4 regions of the Rhizobium centroccidentale genome follow, and region 2 is predicted to be linked to each of the others. Evidence: predicted binding sites of a transcription regulator. Region 2 holds the regulator's gene; each other region holds the start of a gene.

Region 1 (3,540 bases), on a different contig from region 2:
GGGGCACATGGAACTCCGCTCCGGTATGGCCTTGGGAGTAGAGCAGTACGGCGATGATGCCCATCGTCTTCTGGGCGTCGTTTCCGCCGTGGCCAAGGGAATAGAGCGAGGCGGAGGCGAATTGCAGGACGCGGAAGGTGCTGTCGACGGCGAAAGGCGTCTGGCGAACGAATATCCATGTCACGAATAGGACGAGGAAGAGCGCGAGTACGAAGCCAAGCAGTGGCGACATGACGATGGCGCCGGCCGTCTTCAGCAGGCCGGACCAAACAATGGCATCCACGCCGATCTTCGCCACACCGGCACCGACGAGGCCGCCGACCAGAGCATGCGACGAGCTTGATGGAATGCCGAGTACCCAGGTCACGATATTCCATATGATCGCCCCCATCAGGGCGGCGAAGATGACCTGTGGCGTGACGATGTTAGGATCGATAATGCCGGTGCCGAGGGTTTCGGCGACGTGGAGCCCGAAGAACAGGAAAGCGATGAAATTGAAGAATGCGGCCCATAACACCGCATATTGCGGTCGCAGGACCCTTGTCGAGACGATGGTGGCAATTGAATTGGCGGCATCGTGCAGCCCATTCAAAAAATCGAAGAACAATGCCACCGCGATGAGACCCACCAGCAATGGGAAAGCGAGAGTGGCCTCCATCAGACGTTCTCGATTACGATGCCGCTGATTTCATTGGCGACATCCTCGAAACGGTCGACGACCTTCTCCAATTCACCGAAGATCTCGCTGCCGATGATGTAGGCCATTGGGTTGGTGGCGCCATGCCGGCGAAAAAGATCTTTTAGACCTTGATCGTGTAGTTCATCGGAGCGCCCCTCGACTTTTACGACCTCTTCGGTGAGCGCGCTGAGGCGAGACGAGTTGGCACTCATGCGATCAAGAAGAGGGATTGCCTCGGCTACCAATTTTGCAGCCTCGACGATCACTTTGCCCATTTCCTGCATACCGGGATCAAAACTGTCCTGCTCGAATAGCCGGATCGTCTTGACTGTCTTGTGCATCATGTCGATCGCATCGTCCATTGACATGATGAGATCCTTGATGTCGCCACGGTCAAACGGCGTGATGAAGCTGCGCCGAGTGGCAAGCAGAACTTCGCGCGTGATGTCATCGGCCTCGTTTTCGAGCTCAATGATACGCTGGCAGTGCTGCTCAGTGTTTTTGCCGGCCAGCAAAGCGTTCAGAGCTTCCGCCGCGCTGACGACCGCGCGCGAATGTCGAGAGAAAAGATCAAAAAAACGGTCTTCTCTCGGCATCAGTCTACGAAACCAGTTCACTTTCGGCACTCCAAACAGGTGTTGTCACAAATCCGTCATAAATGACGGAGCCTGACATGGAAAGCCGAGGCATCCGCAAAACGACGCTCTCTGACAGCGCATCACAAGATTTGAACTGCTTATACGGGGTCTAATCGGTTCCCGTGACCATCGAAGAAATGCAGGCTCCCGGCAGAAGCGGCAACCACGCATTCGGTGTCCATTGCGATCCGGGACCGCCCCGAAACTCGAAAGACGATGGTTTGGCCGTCCGCCAGGGCACCGTAGACATAGCTTTCCGCCCCAACAAGCTCCACCGCCTGGACACGCACTTTTGCGCTGAACGCCGCATCGCTTCCGCCGTCGGCCAGGTGAAGATCCTCGGGCCGGACGCCGATCGTCGTGTTAGCGCCGCTAAGGCGGCCGCCAGGCGAAAGCGCAATTGTGCCGTTTTCGGTAGGTTTTAGAAGATTCATCGAAGGCGAGCCTATGAAGGTCGCAACGAAGGTGGTGGCGGGTCGTTCATAGAGTTCGATAGGTGTGCCGACCTGTTCGATCCGCCCGCCATTCAAGACGACCAGGCGATCGGCCAGCGTCATGGCCTCCATCTGGTCATGGGTGACATAGACGCTCGTGGTCGCGAGAGATCGTTGCAGCCGTCTGATCTCGACACGCATCTGCACCCGCAGCTTGGCATCGAGATTGGAAAGCGGCTCGTCGAACAGGAACGCTGCCGGCTCGCGCACGATGGCACGACCCATTGCTACGCGTTGCCGCTGACCACCGGAGAGTTGACGTGGCCTGCGCTCGAGGAAGGGTTCGATTTCAAGCGATCGTGCCGCTGATTGGATGCGCTGGTTTATTTCGGCTGCCGGGACCTTCCTGTTCTTCAGCCCATATGCCAGATTTTGGCGTACCGTCATGTGCGGATAAAGCGCATAGTTCTGAAAGACCATCGCGATGTCGCGCTCCGAGGGTTCCAGGCGATTGACGATACGGCCGCCTATGTTGATTTCGCCTGACGTGATGGCTTCAAGGCCTGCGATCATGCGCAGGAGCGTGGACTTGCCGCAGCCGGAAGGTCCGACCAGGACGATAAGTTCGCCATCGGCGATATCGAGCGACACGCCCTTGATTGCGTCGATGCCGCCGTAGCTCTTACGGACATCCTTGAGAATGATTCCGGCCATTATTTCTCCGTCTCCACCAGACCTTTGACGAACCAGCGCTGCATCAGCACCACGACGAGGATGGGCGGAATGATCGCCAGGATCGCCGTGACCATCACAAAATTCCATGGTGTCGCCGCATCGGCGAAATCCACCATCTTCCGGAGCCCGATGATGATCGTCGACATCTTCGCGTCGTTGGTGACGAGCAGCGGCCACAAATATTGCGTCCAGCCATAGATGAAGAGGATCACGAAAAGGGCTGCGATATTGGTCTTCGACAGCGGCAACAGGATATCGCGCATGAAGCGGAATGGGCCGGCATTGTCGATACGGGCGGCTTCCAGCAGTTCACCCGGCACCGTCAGGAAGAACTGCCGGAACAGGAACGTCGCTGTTGCCGATGCCATCAGCGGTAAAGTCAGACCTGCATAGGTGTCGATCATGCCAAGATCCACGATGACCTTGTAGGTTGGCAGGATGCGTACCTCCACCGGCAGCATCAACGTGACGAAGATCATCCAGAAGAACACCATCCGCAGCGGAAAGCGGAAGAAGACGATGGCGAAGGCCGAGAGAAAGGAGATCGCGATCTTGCCGGCGGCGATGACGACAGCGACGACAAATGTATTCCAGAGCATCCGTTCAAGGCTGACGCCGACTACGCGCTCGACACCGCCGTTCAGCGCCTCGCCATAGTTTTCGGCGAAATGGCCCCCAGGCAGCAGCGAGATCGGCGGCCGCAGAATCTCGGCTGATGTCATCGTCGAGGCGACGAACGTGTAATAGATCGGGAAGGCGACGATGACGATGCCAAGGACCAACATGAGATGGCCGATGAGATTGGCGACTGGACGCTTTTCGATCATCGGTTAACCTTACGCATAATGCACACGCTTCTCGACGAAGCGGAATTGGAATGCCGTCAGCGCGATGACAATCACCATGAGGATGACGGACTGAGCCGCGGAAGAGCCGAGGTTGAGATTGACGAAGCCGTCATTGTAGACCTTGTAGACGAGGGTCTCCGTCGCCTTCGCCGGGCCGCCGCCGGTGACGGCATGGATGATGCCGAACGTGTCGAAAAAGGCGTAGA
Region 2 (3,540 bases):
GTCGGGCGGTCAGCAGCAGCGTCTGTGCATCGCCCGCGCCGTCGCGGTCAGCCCGGAGGTCATCCTGATGGACGAGCCGTGCTCGGCGCTCGATCCGATCGCAACCGCCAAGGTCGAGGATCTCATCCACGAGCTTCGGGAGAATTTCACCATCGTCATCGTGACGCATTCCATGCAGCAGGCAGCCCGCGTCTCGCAGCGTACCGCAATGTTCCATCTCGGCCACCTGGTCGAGGAGAACGACACCGATAAGATGTTCACCAATCCCGACGATTTCCGCACGCAGGATTACATCATGGGCCGTTTTGGTTGATGATGTCAGGCGCGCGGCTCATTTCACACAGTTCACCTTGAGGATAGAAAAATGGTCTCCACTCACATTCTCTCTGCCTATGACGAAGACCTGAAGTTCCTGACGCGCCGCATTGCTGAAATGGGCGGCCTGGCAGAGCAGATGGTTAGCGACAGCGTACGCGCGCTGGTCAACAGCGACGCTGCCCTGGCCCAGAAGGTCATCTCCGACGACGTTGTTCTTGACCATGCCGAGCGCGAAGTCGGCGACAAGGCGATCGTCACCATCGCCCGCCGTCAGCCGATGGCGGCCGACCTGCGCGAAATCATGGGCTCGATCCGCATCGCCTCCGATCTGGAGCGCGTCGGCGATCTCGGCAAGAACACCGCAAAGCGCGTCATCGCCGTGCAGGGCACCGGTGTCCCGCGCCGTCTCGCCCGCGGCATCGAGCATCTCTCCGAACTGGCGCTGAGCCAGCTCAAGGAAGTTCTGGATGTCTACGCGACCCGCTCGCCCGACAAGGCCGTGTCGATCCGCGAACGCGACGAAGAAATCGACGCCATGTACACCTCGCTCTTTCGCGAGATGCTGACCTACATGATGGAAGATCCGCGCAACATCACCACCTGCACGCATCTTCTTTTCTGCGCCAAGAACATCGAGCGCATCGGCGACCATGCCACCAACATCGCCGAGACGATCTATTACATGGCGACGGGCGCGCAGCCGGAAGGCGAGCGCCCGAAGGATGATACCGCCAATACCGTCGGCGCAGTGACGGAATAATCTGGAAGAGAAGAAAGGAGACCATAGGCGCATGGTTCCGAGAGTTGCTGTTGTAGAAGACGAGGAAGCGCTTAGCGTTCTGCTGCGCTACAATCTTGAGGCCGAAGGCTTCGAGGTCGATACGATCCTCAGAGGCGATGAGGCCGAGCTGCGTCTCCAGGAGCGCATCCCCGATCTCCTGATCCTCGACTGGATGCTCCCCGGCGTATCGGGCATCGAGCTCTGCCGCCGGCTGCGTATGCGGCCGGAGACGGAGCGCCTGCCCATTATCATGCTGACGGCCCGCGGCGAGGAAAGCGAGCGCGTGCGCGGGCTTTCGACCGGCGCGGACGATTATGTCGTCAAGCCGTTCTCGACGCCGGAGCTGATGGCCCGTGTCAAGGCGATGCTGCGGCGTGCCCGCCCGGAGGTTCTCTCCACGGTGCTGCGCTGCGGCGATATCGAGCTGGATCGCGAAACCCATCGCGTCCATCGAAAGAGCCGCGAAGTGCGACTGGGGCCGACGGAATTCCGCCTACTGGAGTTCCTGATGTCCTCGCCGGGCCGCGTCTTCTCGCGTTCGCAGCTGCTCGACGGTGTATGGGGTCACGATATCTACGTCGACGAACGCACGGTCGACGTCCATGTCGGCCGCCTGCGCAAGGCGCTCAATTTCTCCAATATGCAGGATGTCATCCGCACCGTTCGCGGCGCGGGCTATTCCATGGAAGCCTGAGCGGCTTGCCGCTCGGGTATCACTAAAGCATGTCGCGCAAAAGTGCGTAGCGGTTTTGCGAGAACGACATGCGCCAGACGGAAAACCTAAAGCATAGGAAGCGAATCTGAAAGATCGTGACGTGCTTTAAATAGCGGCGGAAATAGAAAAACGGGCCTCGAGGGCCCGTTTCTCATTGTCTTGCTGTGACTTTCAGCCGTTGTTACGACGGCGGTCATGCACCGGCTGGTATGCCATGCGCTGATGATAGGTGCAGTAGGGCGAGGAATCCGGGCTGTCATTGCCGCAGAAGTGGAAGTCGTCCTTCAGCGGGTCGCCGACCGGCCACTTGCAGGTGCGCTCAGTCAATTCCGTCAGGCCGAGGCGGCGGGAGATCGGAACGACGACGTTCGATGCCGGCCGATACTGGATTTCATTGACGGAATCGATCTCGATCTCTTCCTTCAGCATGGTTGCGCCCTGCTGGCGGGCGACGACCGTGCGGGTAGCAACGCGCGATCCGTAGGTCGCGGCGCGGGGTGCAGCTGCGCTGCGCTTCGGCGTGCGCGCTGCGGTTGCCGTGCCGCCCGCCTTCGCTCGGCCGGGAAGGTTCAGGCGGTGCACCTTGCCGATGACGGCATTACGGCTCACGCCACCGAGCTGCGCAGCGATCTGGCTGGCGCTCAACCCTTCGGACCATAGCTTTTTCAGCTTCTCGACGCGTTCGTCTGTCCAATTCATGCCCTGTCTCCGCTGTCGCGTTTCCGATGGCAGAATCCCTCACCATTGCCTCGCATGGGAACGAGGCGCGAAACGCTCTAAAATTGTGGTGACTAGTTCCGCCGCATGCAGTCTAGCAATTGCTTTTTAACCTAGTGTGAGGCTGACTCCGTGACAAGAGTCGCGAGAATCTTGAGGAATCGATTTCGAGGTTTTCCCCAACTTGCTGCCCAGGCGTGGCATTTCTGCAATAGGCGCCGCCGAACCTATCTCTTTTGCCCGCAAGCGTTATCTCGCACCTGCTAAAACGCCAGTTTTGTTGACATCGCGGTGCAAAACATCAATAGTGCCCAGGCCGCCGCAAGGCGGCATTTTTGATTTTTTCGGACCCGTTTCATCAAATGGAAGCGATCGGTCCTTAGAGTTGTGATCAGGAGATATGGCCATGGCCGAGACCACGCCGCTTTATGACACCTACATGCGCGCTCCGCTACGGTTCGAGCGAGGCGAGGGCGTCTGGCTGGTCACCGAAAATGGCGAACGCTACCTCGATTTCGCAGCCGGCGTCGCGGTCAACTCGCTCGGTCACGCCCATCCGCACCTCGTTGCCGAATTGAAGGCCCAGGCCGACAAGGTCTGGCACCTGTCCAACCTCTATGAGGTGCCCGGTCAGGAGAAGCTGTCGAAGCGGCTGACGGAAGTGACCTTCGCCGACAAGGTGTTCTTCACCAATTCGGGCGCGGAGGCGCTGGAGTGCGCCATCAAGACTGCGCGGCGCTATCAGTTCGCCAAGGGGCATCCCGAGAAGTTCCACATCATCACCTTCGAGGGCGCCTTCCACGGCCGCACCATCGCAACGATCGCCGCCGGTGGCCAGGAGAAGTATATCGAGGGCTTTGGGCCTAAAGCACCGGGTTTCGATCAGGTGGAGTTCGGTGATCTCGATGCCGTGCGTGCTGCCATCACCGACGCGACGGCTGCGATCCTGATCGAGCCGGTTCAGGGCGAGGGCGGCATCCGCCCCGCCACCAACGAATTCCTGCGCGGG
Region 3 (3,540 bases), on a different contig from region 2:
TGACGAGGCTGACGCAGAGCAGCGCAAGGTTGGGATCCGTGTGCCAGCGCGACGGCGGAAAGCCGAAATGGCCGAGCACCTCGTTGAAGAGGCCGTTGACCGGATTGAAAAGCCAGGACCAGGCAACGCCTGCAACCGAATAGGCGACGATCGTCGGGAGGAACAGGCTGCCGCGATAAAGCCCCTGCAGCGGATTCTTGCTTATCGCGTGCAGCATCACCGCGAAGATCAGAGGGATGACGATCTCGGCAGGGATGAGGACAACGCAGTAAAGCAGCGTGTTCCATGCCGCCATGCGGAAATCGGGATTGTCGAAGATGGACGCGTAGTTATCGACGCCGACAAAACGGATGTCGGCCGACAGCAGATTCCAGTCGACCACCGATAGCAACATCGACGCTATCAGCGGGCCGTAAAGGAATATCGCGACGGAAAGAACGGCTGGCCCCACGAACAAATAGGGAGCCAGCGATCGAAGACGAAATGGCATGATGCGCAGCCTATGCCGAAATCAGCCCGGCAAGCTCATCGTGAGCGCCCTTGATGCCATCGGTAACAGTCGTTTCCTTGAGCAGCATGCGCGAGACCCACTTACGCCACACGGCCTGACCTTCGAGGCCGCGCTTGCCGGGCCAGATCGTCTCTGCGGTCAGGCCATCGGAAAGCTGTGCCGCCGCTGGCTTCATGAACTCGTTGATCAGCGGAATATCGTGCTTGGAGGTGTTGAGGTAGCCGGTCTCGGACCAGAGCGCCTGGCCCTCCTTCGAGGCGCAGAATTCAAGGAAGGCAAGAGAGGCTTCCGCCTGTTCCTTGTTGTGGGTGTAGATGGCGAGGAAATTGCCGCCGCTGTTCATCTTGCGCTGATGTCCTGGGAGCCCGGGGAATTTGGTCGTGACAGCCTTTGCTGCGCCGAACGGAAAGGTGACGGCGGCGGTCGAGCTGGTCGTGCAGATTGCAAGCGCGCCGGACTGGAAGGCGGCGGTCTGCTCCTTGTCGCTGACGGGCAGCCAAAGACCTTCATGGGCCGGAGCGCAATATTCGCTCATGCCGGCGATGGCTTCCGGACTATTGAGGGCCAGCTTGCCATCGGGATCGATGATGAAGCCGCCGGCGTTCTGGATGAAGGACTGGCTCGTCCATTCGTTGTTGGAGAGCGAGATCGGCGAGCGATAGGTTGGGTGCTTGCCTTTCAGGGCCGCATCGAGCTTGCGGGCGCTCTCATAGAGCCACGTCGTATCCGGCGTTTCCGGCAGATTGGGATCGAGGCCGGCAGCCTTCCACATGTCGCTGTTGATATAGGTGATCGGCGTCGACATCGCCCAGGGAAGGCCGATGACTGCGCCGTCGATGGTGACCAGCGGCAGGACCGACGGGCGGAAATTGGCAAGGATTGCTTCTGCCTTTGCGGAATTGATCTCGCGAAGGTCGCGGGCGCCGAGGGTGCGTCTGGCGAAATAGCCGAACTTCCAGCCGGTGATCATCATGGCTGGCGGGCGGCCGGCGGCGACGCTTGCGACCGCTTTGGCGGTCACCGCCTCATAGTCGCCGTCGAAACGGTTGGTGACGGTTATGCCGAGCTGCTTGGCGTTGAAAGCGTCGACAACCTTCTGGAACGGCTTGTCAGGTCCCCAGGTGCTCGAAATCTCGATAGCGGCATCGGCGGACCGGGCCTTGCCCGTCATGGCAATTGATGTGCCGATAACCGCGGTCGCACCTGCGATAAATTGACGACGATTAAGTCCTACCATCTTATCCTCAATATCCGAATGATTAATAAAACATTCGGATATTTACTAACGATGGCGAGTGACACCTATATGAAGGAAAATATGGCTAAGCGCTAAAGTCCGATGGCGAAATTGACTTTGGCCGCCGTTTGTTGGATTTCCGATATCAGGCACAGATTGAAAATTGATGCTGTAGCCGATATATGACATTCGAATGACATGGTTGAAATCGGAAGGCAGGCATGGAGAAGAAATTGCTGCACGGGCAATGGCAACAGGTCGAAAGCGATATTGCGGAGGATATCCTGACCGGTCGCCTGTCACCGAAGGCGCAGCTTCCGACGGAATCCGACCTGATGGAACGTTTCGGCGTCGGACGACACACCATACGGCGCGCCATTTCCCGTCTTGAAAGCCGGGGGCTCGTGCTGGTCGAGCAGGGGCGCGGAACCTTTGTCAGGGATAGCCGCCTTGATTACCGCCTGTCCGAACGTACGCGCTTCTCCCAGAACCTGCTCGATCAGGGCAGGGAGCCGCTCGGCCAGGCCATCCATGAAGAAGTTGTTCCGGCCTCAGAACTGATCGCCGAAGCCTTGCGGCTTCCCCTTGGCGAGCCGGTCTACCATATCGTGAGGCGAGGCTTCGCTGACGAGGAGCCGATCAACTATTCGCATGCCTATTATCCCGTGCGCCGCTTTCCGGGTTTCGATGAGGCGCGGCGCAGTGGGCGCAGCGTCACCGTTATTCTGGCTGAGTACGGCATCCCGGACTATATCCGCCTGCGCACGGATATTGTCGTTCGTCTCCCGACAAGCGAGGAGGCGAAGCAGCTCTGCCAGTCCATGTCTCAGCCGGTGGCTGTGTCGAGAAAGGTGGACGTCGATCTCAAAGGCACGCCGATTTCCTATTCGGAATCGGTCTGGCCGGGTGAGCGCGTGCAGTTCTCTATCGACAACACTAGCCAGCTTCTGGACGTGCTTGCCCGCGGTGACACGGGCTGAACGGACTGGTTCCGCGCGATTAGGTCTCATCAGAGCCTGAATGACGCGTCTGCCGCGATATGCTAATATTGGGCCTTATCAGGCGCGCAGCGGGTGATGCGATGTTGGAGGCAGACAAGGTATTCGCTGGCTCGATTCCGGAAAACTACGACCGCCATATGGTGCCGTTGATTTTCGAGCCTTACGCGGCAGATATTGCCCAACGAGCAGCGTCATTGCGGCCTGGCACAGTGTTGGAAATCGCTGCAGGCACCGGCGTTGTCACCCGCGCATTGACGCCGAAACTATCCTCCGGCGCAAGCTATGTCGTCACCGACCTCAACCAGCCGATGCTCGATTACGCCGCTTCGCGGCAGTCTCCCGACCACCGCATCACATGGCGGCAGGCGGATGCCCAGTCGTTGCCCTTTGAAAATGCGTCCTTCGATCTCGTCTTTTGCCAGTTCGGCGCCATGTTTTTTCCGGACCGCATCGCAGCCTATCGCGAGGCAAAGCGCGTTCTGAAGCCCGGTGGATATTTCCTGTTCAACGTCTGGGATCGCATCGAAGAGAACATATTCGCGGATGACGTCACGAACGCGCTTGCCCGGATTTTTCCGGAGGATCCGCCGCGCTTTCTGGCGCGCACTCCGCATGGCTATTACGATGTGGATCGGATTCGCGGCGATCTCGAGAGCGCGGGTTTCTCCGAAATTGTGATTGAAACGAGAGCGGAGCAAAGCCGGGCATCCTCGCCGCGCCTTCCGGCCGTCGCTTATTGTCAGGGAACTCTGCTTCGCAACGAAATCGAGGCTAGAGAAGCGGGGAAGCTG
Region 4 (3,540 bases), on a different contig from region 2:
TGGAATCCGTCGCCAATCAGGGGCCGTGCCGGGTCGCCACGGCCCGCCACGCATAGCCGCGGCCGATCTTTTCGGTTTTCACCGACATGCCCCGCACTGCAGCCTTCTCTTCGAGCACTGTCAGAAGTTCGGCGCGGGGAGTGACATGGAATTTCTTCAGCCATCCTTTGAGCATGGCACGGAACCAGCCTGGCAACCCTTCCTGCTGGCCGAAATCGACGATGTGAAGCTCACCGCCCGGTGCGACAGCATCGAGCGACGCGTCGATAGCGCTTGTCCAGTCGGGGATCATCGAGAGCGCGTAGGAGATCATCACACGGTCGAAGCCGTCGACGCTAAAATCGGCCGGCGAAAAGACTGTAGCGTCGGCGACGCGAAAATCCGGCATCTGTTTCAGGCCGCGGAAATTATTGCGGGCGGAAATCAGCATTTCCTGCGAGATATCGAGGCCATAAAGGCGGGCAGAAGGGAAGCGCCGATAGGCGAGCAGCATATTGCGGCCCGTGCCGCAGCCCACTTCCAGAAGCGAGCCCCCGACGGGCACATTCAGCTGTTCGATCGTTCGATCGCGGCCGAACAGGTAATATTTGCGGGTCAGGTCATAGATATGACGCTGATAACGGTACATGCCGTCCATCAGCTTGGCGTGGTTGTTCGCGCCGCTTTCTATGCTTGTATCCGCCTGGCTCACGCTTTTTTCCCGTAGATGTGGAAGCCGCCATAGATGGCCGAGCGATCACGAACATTGAGCTCCTGCGAACGCTCTTCGAAATAGACCCACTGGTCGCGGATCGCTGGAGAGAGGCGGCCTTCGATGATGCTCTTTTCCGCGGCGGTGCGGAAGATGACGCGGGCGCCTTCGCGCGCCGTGCGGGTGATCTCGGCCCAGAGGCCATTGAGCTGCTCGTCGGTCATCCAGTCCTGCGCATCGAGCAAAATATAACGATCGCGCGAGGCCGCCGGCTTCGAGGCGAGAAGCTCGGTGAAATTGGCGTGATGGACGCTCACACGATCGGCATTGGCGCGGATCGCTGCGTAGTGCTCCGGCTTGAGGTAGGTGGGCAGGGGGCCTTGGTGCTGGGCAGCGTAGCGGCGCGAGAATGCCTGCCAGGCAAAGTAATTGTCGCGCATGGGGAAATGACAGGCGAGCTTTTCCAAGCGGTGTTTCAGCACGGCGGAAATGGATTCGTCACCGGCCAGGCTTGCAAGCTCGTCATATTGCTGCGGCGGGATGCCGAGACCGAAAAGCGAGCTCTTGCGGCCGAGCAGCCAGCGGACGGCCGGCTTGTCGAAGATCGGAGCGATCTCCTCCTCGAAGAACTGACGCTGCTCGCGCATGGTACGGGCTTCAGTCATCTTTTGGAGGCGAACGCCGTGCAGGCGTGCCAATATATGGGCGGCCCCGATAAAGCGGCCGAGAAGGCCGGTCTTGTAGATATTGCGGTCGAAGACCGTGATGCGGCGGCGGCCATAGAGATCGCGACCGTCCCAATAATCTGCAGTTGCCGCGTCGAGGCGCGGTGCGATGAACTGGTCGTAGGCCTGGCTATTGGCCGCAATGTCGGGCGTTCCGAAGAAGCGCACCAGGTCCGCATGACCGGGAAGCAGGCGAAAGGCTGCAAGCTTCAGCTTGTTCAGGGCGATATGGTGGCGATTGAGATCGACGACATCGATGGATGCCGGATTTTGCGAGAGGTAGGCGAGCATGTTGCAGCCGCCCGAACCGATGGTGACAATGCGATGATGCGCCTGCAGCTCCATCGCCTCCATATCGATATCCGGATCTTCCCAGATCTGCGGATAGACAAGGCCGGAAAACAGCATGCCGAACAAGCGCTCGGAAAGGCCTGCCTTAGACAGTGCCTTGTGCTGCAGCAGTGCGTCCTTGAGTTTCCGGTTCTTTTGGAGACCGGCATCCGGGGCGAATTCCGTCATCTGAGTCTTGTCACCGATTTGTGAAGTTCAGGGCGTGTAACCCGGCAATGCTACAGTCTGATGACGCGGGCTGTTGGCAGATCCGACGGAGAGGCATCCTTGCACATATTTAAGGAGCCCTAATCATCATAGGTCTTTCATCTTGCTGCATTTCCTGATTGTCTCCGCCTACCTTTCTGGAGAATATGTGACATGCGTTTGATATCGAGAGTGATCGGGGCTCTTATTGTTCTGCTGCTGATCATTGTCGCCGGCGGGGCCGTCTGGCTCTCTCTTTATCCGCCGGAATTGCTGAAGGTCGGCGATGGCTACGCGGCAAAGATCGTCTGCTCCAATACGTTCGTGGCCAAGCGGGACCCGGACAAGGTGATGGAGGAGGATGTACAGGCTCCAGGCAATCCGGCATTGAAGCTCATTCGCGTCTATGTTGACCGGGATGAGGGCGTGGTCACGGCCCGGTTCTTGGGATTGTTCGCGCCGAACCGTGCGCTCTATCGCGGCGCGCTCGGTTGTGCGCTGGTGCCGGATGGCGATCTGCAAACGGCCCGTAGTGCCGTCTTCCTTAACAAGGTGAAGGCGCCGAAGAACGATGCGGTGTGGCCGGATGGGGATATGGTAAACCTCGGTCAGGGCGATGTCGGTGCGAAGCTTGCCGATATCGTATCGAATTCGGATCTCGCCGGGCCCGCCATGCGCGCGATCGTTGTCGTCAAAGACGGGCGCATTGTCGCCGAAACCTATGGCGATGGCTTCAGTAAGGCAACGCCGCTGATCGGCTGGTCGATGACCAAGACGGTCAACGCCGCAATCATCGGCCGACTCATGCTGGCCGGGCGCATGTCCTTCGACGATCAAAATCTTCTGCCGCAATGGAGCGCTGACTCGCGCAAGGACATCAAGCTCAGCGATCTTCTTGCCATGGAAAGCGGGCTTGCGTTCAACGAATCCTATGGCACCGTATCGGATGTAACGCGCATGCTCTATCTCGACGCGGACGTGACCAGCATAGCAGCCAACGCGCATCAGTTGGCAGCACCGGGTGAGCGTTTCAGTTATTCCAGCGGTACAGCAGCGCTGCTTTCGCGCCTTTGGATGAACCGGCTGCCCAATCTGAGCGCTGCCATTTCCTATCCGCGCGAGGCACTTTTCGGACCGCTCGGCATGTACAGTGCCGTTTTCGAGGCCGATGAGCGCGGCACCTTTGTCGGCAGCTCCTATCTCTATGCCAACGCCCGCGACTGGGCGCGCTTTGGTCTCTTTTTGCTGCAGGACGGCGTCTGGAATGGGCACCGCCTGCTGCCGGAAGGTTTTGTCGGCGCTATGCGCACGCCCACGAACGCCTCCGAGGGTGTCTACTCGCAGGTTCAGACCTGGCTTGCGGGTCCTGGCGGCTCGAATGCCCAATTCGGTTTGCCCGCGGATACTTTTTGGATGACTGGTCACGACGGCCAAACGGTTGCGATCGTCCCGTCCGCCAATCTCATCGTCGTGCGGATGGGGCTGACGCCAACCTGGGCGGATTATCGGCCGCAAATCCTGCTGAAGCGGATCATGGATGTGATAAAGCCGGCCACGAACTAGGCCGGCTTTTCAGAACGATCACGA

What was found. The regulator PhoB, encoded in region 2, activates phosphate uptake and scavenging genes when phosphate is short. The targets are predictions, from matches to a motif close to TGTCATNNANCTGTCAT.
Region 1: a site for PhoB is predicted at 1,319-1,335, ahead of PH562_RS07980 (DUF47 family protein). Genes of this name have one in related genera too.
Region 3: a site for PhoB is predicted at 1,931-1,947, ahead of phnF (phosphonate metabolism transcriptional regulator PhnF). Genes of this name have one in related genera too.
Region 4: a site for PhoB is predicted at 1,985-2,001, ahead of PH562_RS02930 (BtaA family protein). Genes of this name have one in related genera too.

Annotation. Positions count from the first base shown of each region.
Region 1 is NZ_JAQJCG010000004.1:259,143-262,682, reverse strand. It holds gene PH562_RS07985 (inorganic phosphate transporter) at 1-658, opposite strand, end outside; gene PH562_RS07980 (DUF47 family protein) at 658-1,275, opposite strand; gene PH562_RS07975 (sn-glycerol-3-phosphate import ATP-binding protein UgpC) at 1,416-2,465, opposite strand; gene ugpE (sn-glycerol-3-phosphate ABC transporter permease UgpE) at 2,465-3,313, opposite strand; gene ugpA (sn-glycerol-3-phosphate ABC transporter permease UgpA) at 3,323-3,540, opposite strand, start outside.
Region 2 is NZ_JAQJCG010000016.1:98,724-102,263, reverse strand. It holds gene pstB (phosphate ABC transporter ATP-binding protein PstB) at 1-313, shown strand, start outside; gene phoU (phosphate signaling complex protein PhoU) at 365-1,078, shown strand; gene phoB (phosphate regulon transcriptional regulator PhoB) at 1,110-1,793, shown strand; gene PH562_RS20625 (GcrA family cell cycle regulator) at 1,986-2,513, opposite strand; gene PH562_RS20620 (aspartate aminotransferase family protein) at 2,938-3,540, shown strand, end outside.
Region 3 is NZ_JAQJCG010000009.1:53,251-56,790, forward strand. It holds gene PH562_RS13945 (carbohydrate ABC transporter permease) at 1-490, opposite strand, end outside; gene PH562_RS13950 (extracellular solute-binding protein) at 501-1,748, opposite strand; gene phnF (phosphonate metabolism transcriptional regulator PhnF) at 1,970-2,728, shown strand; gene PH562_RS13960 (class I SAM-dependent methyltransferase) at 2,830-3,540, shown strand, end outside.
Region 4 is NZ_JAQJCG010000002.1:216,626-220,165, forward strand. It holds gene PH562_RS02925 (class I SAM-dependent methyltransferase) at 17-691, opposite strand; gene PH562_RS02930 (BtaA family protein) at 688-1,935, opposite strand; gene PH562_RS02935 (serine hydrolase domain-containing protein) at 2,128-3,516, shown strand.